3 regions of the Klebsiella sp. GFKo11 genome follow, and region 2 is predicted to be linked to each of the others. Evidence: predicted binding sites of a transcription regulator. Region 2 holds the regulator's gene; each other region holds the start of a gene.

Region 1 (4,019 bases), 3.1 Mb from region 2:
GCGTAGGGAAGGGGTAAAAGGTCAGGGATTCATCACGATAGTAGATTTGGCTGACCAGGTTCTGGCCAAAGAAGTCAGCATCTGAGTACTGCAAGCTAATCAAGTGGCGTTCGGTGCCGGGGACGCGGTCGGAATTAAGCCCGCCAGTGGTGAAGGCTTTACCGTCGCCGGTCACCGCCGACATATTTTTCCCCAGATACAGTCCGTAGTCGTCTCCCTGACTTTTATAGTATTGCGTGACCAGCTGGAGCTGACGGTTATTGTCAATTTCGATGGTTCCCGTTCCCATCACGTCAAGGCGATCCGAGTGCTGAAGCCCGGTCTGGGTATTATCGAGGACCAGCGCATCGTTGTTGCCGTCATACCAGCCGCCAAAGCGTTGATAGGCTACGGACAAGCGGCCAGATGCGTGGTCGGTTCCACCACTCACCGCCGCCGCGACGCGCTCATCATGATCGTTGCTATTAGCAAAGCCGGTTTTGCCGCCCAGCTCCAGATCGACCTGGCGCTCCTGTTGGCCCTTTTTGGTGACGATATTGATAAGACCGCCGGTACTGCCGCCGCCGTACAGCGATGTTGCCCCGGAGATCACCTCGATGTGCTCAATGTTGAAAGGATCGATAGAGTCGAGCTGACGGCTGTCGGTACGGGAAGAGTTAAGGCGAACGCCGTCAATCAGCACCACGATCGCGCGACCGCGCATATTCATGCCGTAGTTAGTACGTCCCTGGCTGCTGACGTCGATGCCGGGGATCAGCTGCGCCAGGACATCTTTGAACTCTTTACCGCCCTGAACCTGTTGTTCAATTTCCTGGCCTTCGATAACCCAGGTGGTCTGGGCCATTTCAGCGACGGTACGGTGTGTACGGTTGGCGCTGACGATCATGTTGTCATCAGCGGCCCAGGCGGGGAGGGCGGTTGCCAGCAGCAGTGGGTTAAGCACCCAGAGACGCGTTTTCATGCTCATTCCTTTTATGAGTTTACGATATCGTTGTTTTAGTTTTCCGGTACGGGCGCACCGGTTGTTACAAGGTGAAATAAACAGAAATGTTTAAGGCTGAAGTTTGCCCGTATTGATTATTGTTATCAATATCATTTACGTGGAATGTGCAAATAACCTATTGAAATCATTACTTAATGTGTGGGTAAGCAGGGGGGGTGACCGACGGAGGAGCCATCGGTCAAAGAGAGGTTTAGTGCTGAAGAACCTGCGGCCAAAGACGCATCATGGTCTCGGCAATTTGCATGATTTTAGTGAAATCTGCACCTTCGCGGGCGCTGATTGACATGCCCTGCAATACGCAGCTTAAGAACTGCGCCAATTGGCTCACGTCGCCGTCAGACGGAAGTTCGCCGCGCAGCTGCCGCTGCTGTAGAAATTGCGTCAATGCCTGTTCCTGCATGGCATGCCGCGATTTAAGCGTATTGGCGATATCGGTAGACGAGGCCGCCAGCGCTGCAGAGGCGTTGACCATAAAGCAGCCTGCGGGCGTTTCTTTGCTGGTAAAGCAGGTGGCGACAGCGGTGAAGTAATCGCGCAATGCCTGATCGACGGTTTTGCCCTCATCAAACAGCAATGCTTCGTGTTTGGCGGCAAAGCGAGAGATGTAGCGATCCAGCACTGCGCGAAATAACCCCTCTTTATTCACGAATTCTGCATAGAGCGTTGGCGCTTTTGCGCCCGTCGCCTCCACCAGATCGGCAAGAGAGGTGGCTTCATAGCCGTGCTGCCAGAAGAGTGTCATGGCCTTATCCAGCGCCGCGTCCCTGTCGAACACTTTAGGTCGGCCACGGCTTTTTTTTACGCAACCTTGAACGTCAGTTGTCATGGTGCCGTTGTACCTGTGTTGGTTTGTTGAAAGGGCATTATAAAAATAAACGTCGTGGGCTGCCAGTGATGTTGCTCTAAAAATAAATAATTCATATATGTATGAATTTTAAGTTTTTTATAAATAGTTAAACGGTCGTTATAAAAATGGTTTGACGTGTGATGTGGATCACATTATTATTTGCCTATCGATCGTTAAGTTAATTCGTTCGACCCTACAAAAACATTCATCTGCATAGGTATAATAATCATGAAAAACGTTAAAACATTGGCCATCGCCGCTGTTCTTAGCTCGCTCTCTTTCGCAAGCTTTGCCGCTGTTGAAGTTCAGTCAACTCCGGCAGGCCAGCATAAAATTGGCACCGTTTCCGCTTCCGCCGGGACCAACCTGGGTTCTCTGGAAGATCAGTTGGCGCAAAAGGCTGAAGAAATGGGCGCAAGCTCTTATCGTATTACTTCGGTAACCGGTCCTAACACCCTTCACGGGACTGCGGTTATCTACAAATAATTTTTTGTACCCTGTCATGCCACTGACAAAACGCGGACCTGACCCCTTCAGCAGCCCGCGTTAGCAAGAAATATGTTGTACCCTGTTTGATTATTGCTACAAAAAAACCGCCAGCACGTTTGTGTCAGGCGGTTTTTTTATATCTGTTTTCAGGAGGCTATAGCGACTGCGTGCTGCCACCATGGTGACGCGTCACGTCAACCGGCATACCTGAACGCAGCGTCATTGCGCGCTCCATAACATCCTCATCGGTTAACTGGGTCTGCTTAAAGGCCTGCATGCTGTCGTTAAGCGTAATAGGCAGCGTCTGCGGATCGTCATCAATGTGTTTGGACAGCGGCTGGTGAATTTCAACCAGACGGGTACCGTTCGGCTCGACAGAGGCTTTAATCGGCGTATTGATAATGGTGACCTTAGTGCCCGACGTTATCTTGCTATACAACGTTTTGATATCGTCATCACGCAGGCGGATGCAGCCGGAGCTGACGCGCATACCGATGCCGAAATCAGCGTTAGTGCCATGAAGCAGATAGACGCCGCCGTAGGCTGCCAGACGAATGGCGTGGTGGCCCATCGGGTTATCTGGCCCGGCAGGCATGACGGCGGGCAGGTCAATGCCCATTGCTTTATAGCGGGCGCGAATATTGGCCGTCGGCGTCCAGGTCGGGTTTGCGCGCTTGTCGGAAACGGTAGTGACCATCGTTGGCGTAATGGTATCGCCGCCCAACTGACCAATGCCGATAGGATAGACGGTGACCTCGCTTTTACCCGGCGGATAGTAGTAGAGGCGCAGCTCGGCAAGGTTAAGGACTAACCCTTCGCGCGGCGCTTCAGGTAACAGGGTTTGTAGCGGAATTGTCAGCACGCTGCCCGCTCGCGGAACGTAAGGATCAACGCCAGGGTTCGCTTGTAGCAGCGCCAGAAAACCGACATTGTACTTTTTGGCAATGGCCTCCAGGGAACCGCCGTTATTTTCGACGACGTGAAACTGATTTTGCCCAACCAGCCGGCTGCCCGGAGGCGGCAGCGGCCAGGTATTGGCGCGGGCGGGTAGCGCCAGCGCGGCGGCGATGGCAATCATCCCCAACCAAATTGAAATACGCGAAAAGCTTTTCATCACGCTAATTCCATATAATGTAAGTGGTTATTTTTATACGTAAAGTCTTGCGCATTATGGCGTAGCGAGTGTTGGGAAGTGCAGGGGGATTGCAAAATGTTTGTAAATTTTGCAGAGCATGTTGGAGGGCCGGGATACGGCGTCCAGGCCGTATCCCGAATACCGCTAAGCGGTGGTGTTTTCTTCCAGTTGACGCATAAACTGACGCACCCAGTCCATCCGTGTTTTACGCTCGGCAAGGTCCTGCATAAACTTCAGCCGCGTCGGGCCATCAAGTCGATAGTGCTGAGGCTGTTTCTGCAATAAACCAATTAGCCACATGGGGTTAACGTGATTCTTCTCGTTAAACTCAACGGTACCGCCTTTTTCGTTGCTCTCCAGTTTGCGGATCCCTAGCTTCTGCGCCTGCTGGCGTAAACGGGCGATATCGAGCAGGTTTCTTGCCGGATCCGGCAGTTGGCCGAAGCGATCGATAAGCTCAACCTTGATCTCCTCCAGCTCGTTTTCATTTTTCGCGCTGGCAATGCGCTTGTAGAACGACAGGCGAGTATTCACGTCCGGGATAA
Region 2 (4,019 bases):
TCTGAATCCAGCCGTTGCTGACAGCGCTGTAGCGCAATCTCACAGGACTCCAGATAACGCTGAGCTAGATCCGGCGTCAGCATATTGTGCTCGCGCGCCAGGGTGGTCATCGCATTGATGTGCTCAACAATGAACTGGCTATGGGTTACCCACAGCTTCATATCTTCCAGATAGTGCGAATTAAAGCCCGGTTCCTGCATCGCCTGATTGAGTGAGTTAAACAGCGCATTGTGCGCCTGATTAACGCGCATTCGCTGATAGGCCAGCGCCGGAGCCTGATGATCGTCGCTAAGAATGAGCCGGATCGCTTCCTGATCGGCTTCCAGCGCGTCGTGGGCATTTTTGCGTAGCAGACCGCTTTGCCACTGCGGCCATAGCCAAACCATCCCACCAAAAGCGATCAGACAGCCAATAAGCGTGTCGATTAATCTGGCGATGATAAACTGCTCACCGTTTAGCGTGAGTAATTGCAGGGTATAAACCGCCGTGACGGTAAAACCAACCATTGCCCAGCCGTAGTTCTTACGAATAATCAGGTAGCTTAGCAGCGTGATGAAGAGCATGGCGGTCAGCGTATAGCCTTCAGGCACGTGGAAGTGTAGCGTCAGTCCGGCGATCACCAGTCCGGCAATCGTTCCAGCCGCCCGGTGAACAATGCGCACCCGCGTCGCGCCGTAGCCGTTTTGCGTCACGAACAGCACAGTCATCAGGATCCAGTAGGGTTTCGGCAGATGCAGTGCGCTGCCCATCAGGCTGGCGGCGCTCAGCATTACGCTGATGCGCGCGGCGTTGCGTAACGCCGGAGATTTAAACGACAGGTAGCTTTTTAGCGCTGGCAGCAGGGGTAAACGTCGAGTTTTATCCGCCATCAAGTTGCGCGTGTACAGAGGACGCTGGGTACGCAAAACCCGGGCGATACGGCTGAAGTGCCAGGCGCAGAACTGGCCGACCGGGTTATCCGGATGTTGCCAGGCAATTTTTTCCAGCGCGCCGATCTGTTTATCCATCTGAAAGCGCTGTGGGTAACGATGGTAGAGAAGATCGTCCGCCAACTCACGCAGGCGGGCGGCAACGGTTTGCGCATTCCAGCGAATCACTGCTTCTGCGTGACTGCGTTCCACCAGTTTCTGCACTTCTTCCGGCTGATGCAGGCTAACGGAGATATGTTCCTGTAAATCCAACCCCACCTGAAAAGCGCGCAACAGACGTTTGTGGTCGTTGCGTTGATTGGCCGCCAGCATATGCATCTGCTGGTAACACTGGGTAATCAGATCAACCACTTTCTGCTGGCGGTTAAGTAGCGGCGGCAGCGAGGTGGCCGGGTCCGTATGCTGGGTCAGCAGGCTGTATTTGGCCTCGCAATAGTTAGCCAGTTCGCGGTAGAGCAGGCTCAGTGACTCGCGCAGCGGTTGTTCGCGCCATAGCCAAAACCAGAACCAGTTAAAGACGCCATACCATAAGGTGCCGAGCGCGTAGATTAGCAGTGGCTCCCACACCGGCATGTTACCCGCAAGGCTGAGGGTAAAAATGGCGGCAATAAGTGAAGCAGGCAGTAGTCGCGCGTGCAGTGAACTGATTTCGGCAGTCACCCCAAGGATTAGCGCCAGACCAGTGAGAATCAGTGGTAGAGGGATCTCGCGTTGCAGCAGGAGCTGGACAATCAGGCTACAGCCAGCAAACAGGCAGCCGCCAATAATCAGGCGTTTAAAGAAGCGCTTATGTGGTGTGTCCAGACCGGCAATGTTGCAACAGGCTGGTACCAGGGAAAACAGTAAGCCCTGCTGTAAATGTCCGAGAAGAAGTCCGATTGCGACCGGCAGACACAACACCAGCGTTTGCCGCAGTGCGTAGTTGACTTCCGGGTGGTAAATCAGCCTGCGCCACATGAGGGGGAAACAAAAACGGCGTATTGCATAGCAATACGCCGTTTTGCCGACTTAACGGGTACCGTAGACGACGATAGTTTTACCGTGCGCGGAGATCAGGTTTTGATCTTCCAGCATTTTCAGGATACGGCCAACGGTTTCGCGGGAGCATCCAACGATCTGACCGATTTCCTGACGGGTAATTTTAATTTGCATACCGTCCGGGTGGGTCATCGCATCAGGCTGTTTTGCCAGGTTCAGCAACGTCTGGGCGATACGACCCGTCACGTCGAGGAAGGCGAGGTTACCGACTTTCTCTGACGTAACCTGCAGGCGACGTGCCATTTGCGAAGAGAGACGCATCAGGATGTCCGGGTTAACCTGGATCAACTGACGGAATTTTTTGTAGGAGATTTCGGCCACTTCACATGCGGTTTTCGCACGTACCCATGCACTACGTTCCTGACCTTCTTCAAACAGGCCTAATTCACCGATGAAATCGCCCTGGTTGAGGTAAGAGAGGATCATCTCTTTACCTTCTTCATCCTTGATGAGTACAGCCACGGAGCCTTTAACGATGTAGTACAACGTTTCTGCTTTCTCACCCTGGTGGATCAGCGTGCTCTTTGAGGGGTACTTATGAATGTGGCAATGAGACAAGAACCATTCAAGGGTAGGGTCTGTTTGCGGTTTGCCAAGCACCATGCGCGGTTATCCTCTGTTATAAGCTATCTCCAGATGCCGACACTACACGGCATCCGGGCATGCAATCGTATTAAATCCCTATACCTGGGAATCTGGCTGAAAATTTCCTGCAGCCTGTAATGTGAACTCCTCAGCATACATGCAGTGCATCAATGTATTACTGTAGCATCCCGATTGTTTTAGCATAGCTTTCGCCGCGTGTCTCCTGGTGTCTCGCTTCAGCATGACCTAGGTCGCCTTCCGTTGCGAGAATTGTTATGTGCGCGTAATCTGTCAGGAAAATTACAGCCCTGGAGTTAAATTTATGCAAGCGCGAGTGAAATGGGTTGAAGGGTTAACCTTCATTGGTGAGTCGGCTTCTGGTCACCAGATTCTGATGGACGGTAATTCCGGGGATAAAGCGCCTAGCCCGATGGAAATGGTGTTGATGGCGGCGGGCGGATGTAGCGCAATTGACGTGGTTTCTATCCTGCAGAAGGGACGCCATAACGTCACTAACTGCGAAGTTAAGCTGACTTCTGAGCGTCGCGAGGAAGCACCGCGTCTGTTTACCCATATCAATCTGCATTTTATCGTGACCGGTAAAGAGCTGAAAGATGCTGCCGTTTCTCGCGCAGTTGACCTATCGGCGGAAAAATATTGCTCGGTGGCGCTGATGCTGGAGAAAGCGGTAAACATAACTCACTCTTATGAAGTGATCGAGGGATAAGCCGAACGGCGCGAACTCGTCGCCCCGGCATGCGCTGCGCTACCGGGGTTTTTTGTTAATTGATTTTCCTGCCTTCCATTAGCCGCTCGACCAATGGCGCCATGATGAGCTCCATGGCCAGCCCCATTTTCCCTCCCGGCACCACTAGCGTGTTCATATGCGAGATAAACGAGCCCTGAAGCATCGCCAGTAGCCAGGGGAAATCGATATTCTGTAAGTTGCGGAAATGGATAACGACAAAGCTTTCATCAAGCGATGGGATTGCTTTGGCTGCAAATGGATTGGACGTATCCACCGTAGGTACGCGCTGGAAGTTGAGGTGAGTGCGTGAAAACTGCGGGGTGATGAAGTTGATGTAATCTTCCATCGAGCGAACGACGGAATCCATCACCGCTTCACGAGAGTGGCCGCGTTCGCTGGTATCGCGGATAAGCTTCTGGATCCACTCCAGGTTAACGATCGGCACAACCCCAACCAACAGATCAACATGGTCAGCGACGTTGTGCTGGGGCGTGACAACTCCGCCGTGCAGGCCTTCATAAAACAGCACGTCAGTGGGTTCAGGCAGCGACTGCCAGGGAGTGAAGGTGCCAGGAACCTGATTCCACGGCACGGCTTCATCATAGGTGTGTAAATACTTGCGTGACTGACCTGTACCGTTCAGCCCGTATTCTCTGAAAGTCTGCTCCAGCAGGCCGAAATCGTTAGCCTCGGGACCGAAGTAGCTGATGTGTTTGCCC
Region 3 (4,019 bases), 1.6 Mb from region 2:
ACCGAGCAGATCAATCGCGATCAGGTGAAATCGATGGACAAACTGGATAACTAAGCGTTATCCGTGGCCCCGCGAGGAGTGCGGCGGGGCCGGTTGATTTAAAGTAAGGCGTAGTCAATTTTGACGATAATTTTGCGCAATGCCGCGCCTGCATCCATCGCGGCCATGGGCCGGTGTAGTTCGCCTGGGAACAGGATTGCCAGCTCTTCAGGATGTAGGTGAATCAGCGTTTCGCTGCTGATTGCCTGGCAAAAGCCAATATCATGCGCGGTATTAAACGGCCCATCGTCAACGATCTCCAGACCCTTGTTACCGGCACCGATAACCTCCTCACCTCTCAGCACAATATGAATATCTATGTACTGACGATGATATTCCGGGCGCTGTTCCGCCAGTGGTTTAGTGCTGCCTTCAACGACGGTAAAAAATAAATTATCGCCATCAACGGTATATTTCCCCGGCGGCAGGGCGTGCGGCTCCTGTTGCAAAACCGCCTGCAGCGCTTTGCGGATAACCGGCGGGTAAAAGCTATTTTGGGCGGCGGCGGTTAAGGTATCAATAATCATGCCGGTATCTCCTGTCGTTGATGATGGTTGAGTAGCGTGATGGAGTGCGCCACAATGCTCGCGACATCGGGGGCGATATCGACGGCTAAAATGTCGCTTTCGCTGGCGTCTGGCGTTTCCAGCGCGGCGAACTGGCTGCGCAGCAGGGCTTCAGGCATAAAGTGGCCTTTGCGCGCCTGCATACGCTGCAAAATGCAGTCGTAGTCACCGGTCAGCCACAGGAAGCGTAAATGGGGATTCCCCTTCCGCAGCTGGTCGCGGTAGCGCTTTTTCAGCGCCGAACACACCAGCACGCCGGACTCGTTCTTCTGCCCGAGACTGAAAATAACATCGCCAATACGCTCCAGCCACGGCTGGCGATCGTCATCATCAAGCGGCTGGCTGGCGGCCATTTTGACGATATTTTTGCGAGGATGCAGATCGTCGCCATCGATAAATTTCGCGCCAAGCGCCTGGGCTAAGGCCTGGCCGACGGTGGTCTTGCCGGTGCCGGATACACCCATCAAAATAATGCATTGTCCTGCCATGGTGAACTCCTTGTTCAGACGGCGACCAGCATTCCGCCGTCGACGAACAGCAGATGGCCATTAACGAAATTCGAGGCGTTGGATGATAAAAATACTGCTGCGCCGACCAGCTCCTGCGGGTCACCCCAGCGAGCGGCAGGTGTGCGTTTGCACAGCCAGTCGGTAAAGGCTTTATCGTCAACCAGCGCCTGGGTCATGTCGGTTTTAAAGTAGCCTGGCGCAATACCGTTGACCTGGATGTTATAGCGCGCCAGCTCGACGCACATCCCACGGGTCAGCATTTTTACTGCGCCTTTCGCCGCAGCGTATGGGGTTATCGTGTCGCGCCCGAGTTCGCTCTGCATTGAGCAGATATTGACGATTTTTCCCTGCTGGCGGTCAATCATGCGTTTGGCGACGGCCTGGGAAACGAGAAATACGGCGGTTTGGTTGACCGAAATAACGTCGTTCCATTCCTGTACCGGAAATTCGGTAAACGGGTGGCGGCGCTGAATTCCGGCATTATTAAATAATACGTCGATAGGGCCAATTTCATTTTCGATTTGATTAATGGCATTTTCAACGGCATCAGCATCGGTAACATTAAATACTGCCGCATGGGCAGTCGCGCCCACATCACGTAATTTCATGACCGCATCATCAGCGCGCGAGGCCGAAATATCATTAACAATAATTTCTGCACCATATTGCGCAAGGCCCTGCGCCATGACAAATCCAATTCCCTGTCCTGCGCCAGTAATTAAAATGCGTTTGCCTTGTAAGCTGAAAAGGTCTTTCATTTTGATATCCTGATTAACGGCTGAATATATCCCGTCATACTTCAAGTTGCAGGTGTGTTGACTGCGCTCGTTCACCCGAATCACTTACCTGAGTAAGCTCATCGGGATTCACTCCCTTGCCGCCTTCCTGCAACTCGAATTATTTAGGGTATAAATAATGTTGTGCCCGGTGATTCTGATTTCCTGAATAACGAAAGCGGAATGACCTGTGCTCTATCTCACGGATTTTCGACGGGTAAAACTGTGATGCAGATCACTCAAAACCATGTTACTAAAAGGGGTTACGCTAAACGTGAGGCGGGGCGGAAATTACCATCGCTCAACGGGTTAACTCGTCAGTGGTAAGATTCTCTTTTTAACCCACGACAGGCATAATGGCCTGATGCAGTGGATGTATTTGACGGGCCGATAGATGAAAGCACAACGCATTACGCTCAATGATATTGCAGCGCTGGCGGGCGTAACCAAGATGACCGTCAGCCGCTATTTACGTACCCCGGATAAAGTGAAGCCTGAAACGGCGGAGCGTATTGCCAGCGTGATTGCCGAAATTGGCTATGAGCCGGACCCCGATAATCCGGCGATGATCAGCGTTGTCGTCCCGCGCATTGGCGTGCTTATTCCCTCCTTTCATAATCAAATTTTTGCCGATCTGCTGGCTGGAATTGAGTCGGTCACCACCGCGCACGGCTACCAGACGCTGGTGGTGAACTACGATTACGACCGCCAGCGCGAAGAGGAGCAGATCGCCGCCGTGCTGGCCTTTAACGTCAAGGGTCTGCTGTTAACCGAGTCGGCGCATACTTTGCGGGCTGACAAATATCTCAATGCGGCGAAAATTCCCGTGGCTGAAGTGATGGGGCTGACGGACAACGTCGGGCGCATCAATGTCGGCTTCGATAATTTTAAAGCCGGGTTTGATATGACCAACATGCTGCTGGCGAGCGGTAAGCGGCGGGTTATCTACTTTGGTTCGATGTCCGACGTGCGTGATGAGCAGCGCTATGCCGGTTACTGTCAGGCGATGGTGAATGCCGGATTGCCGCAAGGGCGTATCGCGCCGAATAAGGTATCGTCGGTGTCGATAGGCACCGGAATGATGACCCTGGCGCGGCAGATGTATGCCGATATGGACGCGATTTTGTGCACCAATGACGATCTGGCAGTTGGCGTGTTACAGGAATGCCTCGCTTGCGGTATCAATGTGCCGCAGGAGCTGGCAATTGCTGGTTTTCATGGCCTGGAGATAGGGCAGATAATCTCTCCGCGCCTCGCCAGCGTGCTGACCCCGCGCTTTGAGATGGGCAAAGTGGCAACAGAGATCTTAATCAAGAAAATCAAAGGGCTGCCCACTATCGAAAAAGTCGATCTGCATTATCGGCTGTCGATGGGCGAAACCATTTAACCCTGCCTGAACGGCGATGGCTCGGTGTTAGCAGAAGGTTAACGCATCGTCCACCGTACGCCCGCCGCAAGCCAGTTTTGTCTTAGCGATCACGGAGAGCGTAACAGCTATTTTTAACACGATTCAGCGTGACGCAGATCGCAAAAAACCACACAAAAAACCCGTTTGATAGTGACTACCGTTGTACTGAACTATCAAACAGGTGATCTGATGAATAATGCTATTACCCGCGCCGTCCTTTTAGTGGCCCCCGTTATTGACGCTCTGCAGGCGCAACTGGCTGCAGAGTTTCCGCTGTATCGCCTGTATGAGCAGGAAGACCCGATCGCTTTTCTGCGCGAGCAGGGGGAAAACATTGCCGCTGTAGTGACCCGAGGCGATGTTGGCGTACAGAACAGCGTTCTGGAGCTGCTGCCGCATGTTGGGTTGATTGCTATCTTCGGCGTGGGTACTGATGCTGTTGATTTAGATTTCGCTCGCTCCCGGCAGATTGCCGTCTCTATCACTTCCGGCGTGCTGACCAACGATGTTGCCGACCTGGCGATGGGTCTGCTGCTGGCCGGTTCGCGTCAGCTGTGTCAGGGCGATCGTTTTGTGCGTGAGGGGCGCTGGCTGAACGGCGGACTGCCGCTGGCAACCCAGGTGAGCGGCAAACGCATTGGCCTGCTGGGGATGGGCAATATCGGTCAGGCTATCGCCCGCCGCGCGAGCGGGTTCGATATGGAAGTGCTCTACACCGATC

What was found. Region 2 encodes CRP, which controls carbon source genes, mostly activating them, when cyclic AMP is high. Its sites were predicted from a motif close to ATGTGANNNNNNTCACAT; they were not measured.
Region 1: the regulator CRP is predicted to act here: its motif matches at 1,986-2,003, upstream of bhsA (multiple stress resistance protein BhsA).
Region 3: the regulator CRP is predicted to act here: its motif matches at 2,114-2,131, upstream of idnO (gluconate 5-dehydrogenase).

Annotation. Positions count from the first base shown of each region.
Region 1 is NZ_CM151369.1:3,882,565-3,886,583, reverse strand. It holds gene AC07P6_RS18955 (TonB-dependent siderophore receptor) at 1-961, opposite strand, end outside; gene AC07P6_RS18950 (TetR/AcrR family transcriptional regulator) at 1,194-1,829, opposite strand; gene bhsA (multiple stress resistance protein BhsA) at 2,079-2,336, shown strand; gene ldtC (L,D-transpeptidase LdtC) at 2,494-3,453, opposite strand; gene mfd (transcription-repair coupling factor) at 3,619-4,019, opposite strand, start outside.
Region 2 is NZ_CM151369.1:523,263-527,281, forward strand. It holds gene AC07P6_RS02375 (YccS/YhfK family putative transporter) at 1-1,886, opposite strand, end outside; gene crp (cAMP-activated global transcriptional regulator CRP) at 1,938-2,570, opposite strand; gene AC07P6_RS02385 (OsmC family protein) at 2,875-3,279, shown strand; gene AC07P6_RS02390 (phosphoribulokinase) at 3,335-4,019, opposite strand, start outside.
Region 3 is NZ_CM151369.1:5,309,642-5,313,660, reverse strand. It holds gene AC07P6_RS25510 (YgdI/YgdR family lipoprotein) at 1-54, shown strand, start outside; gene AC07P6_RS25505 (NanQ anomerase/TabA/YiaL family protein) at 99-566, opposite strand; gene AC07P6_RS25500 (gluconokinase) at 563-1,093, opposite strand; gene idnO (gluconate 5-dehydrogenase) at 1,108-1,872, opposite strand; gene AC07P6_RS25490 (LacI family DNA-binding transcriptional regulator) at 2,285-3,277, shown strand; gene AC07P6_RS25485 (2-hydroxyacid dehydrogenase) at 3,488-4,019, shown strand, end outside.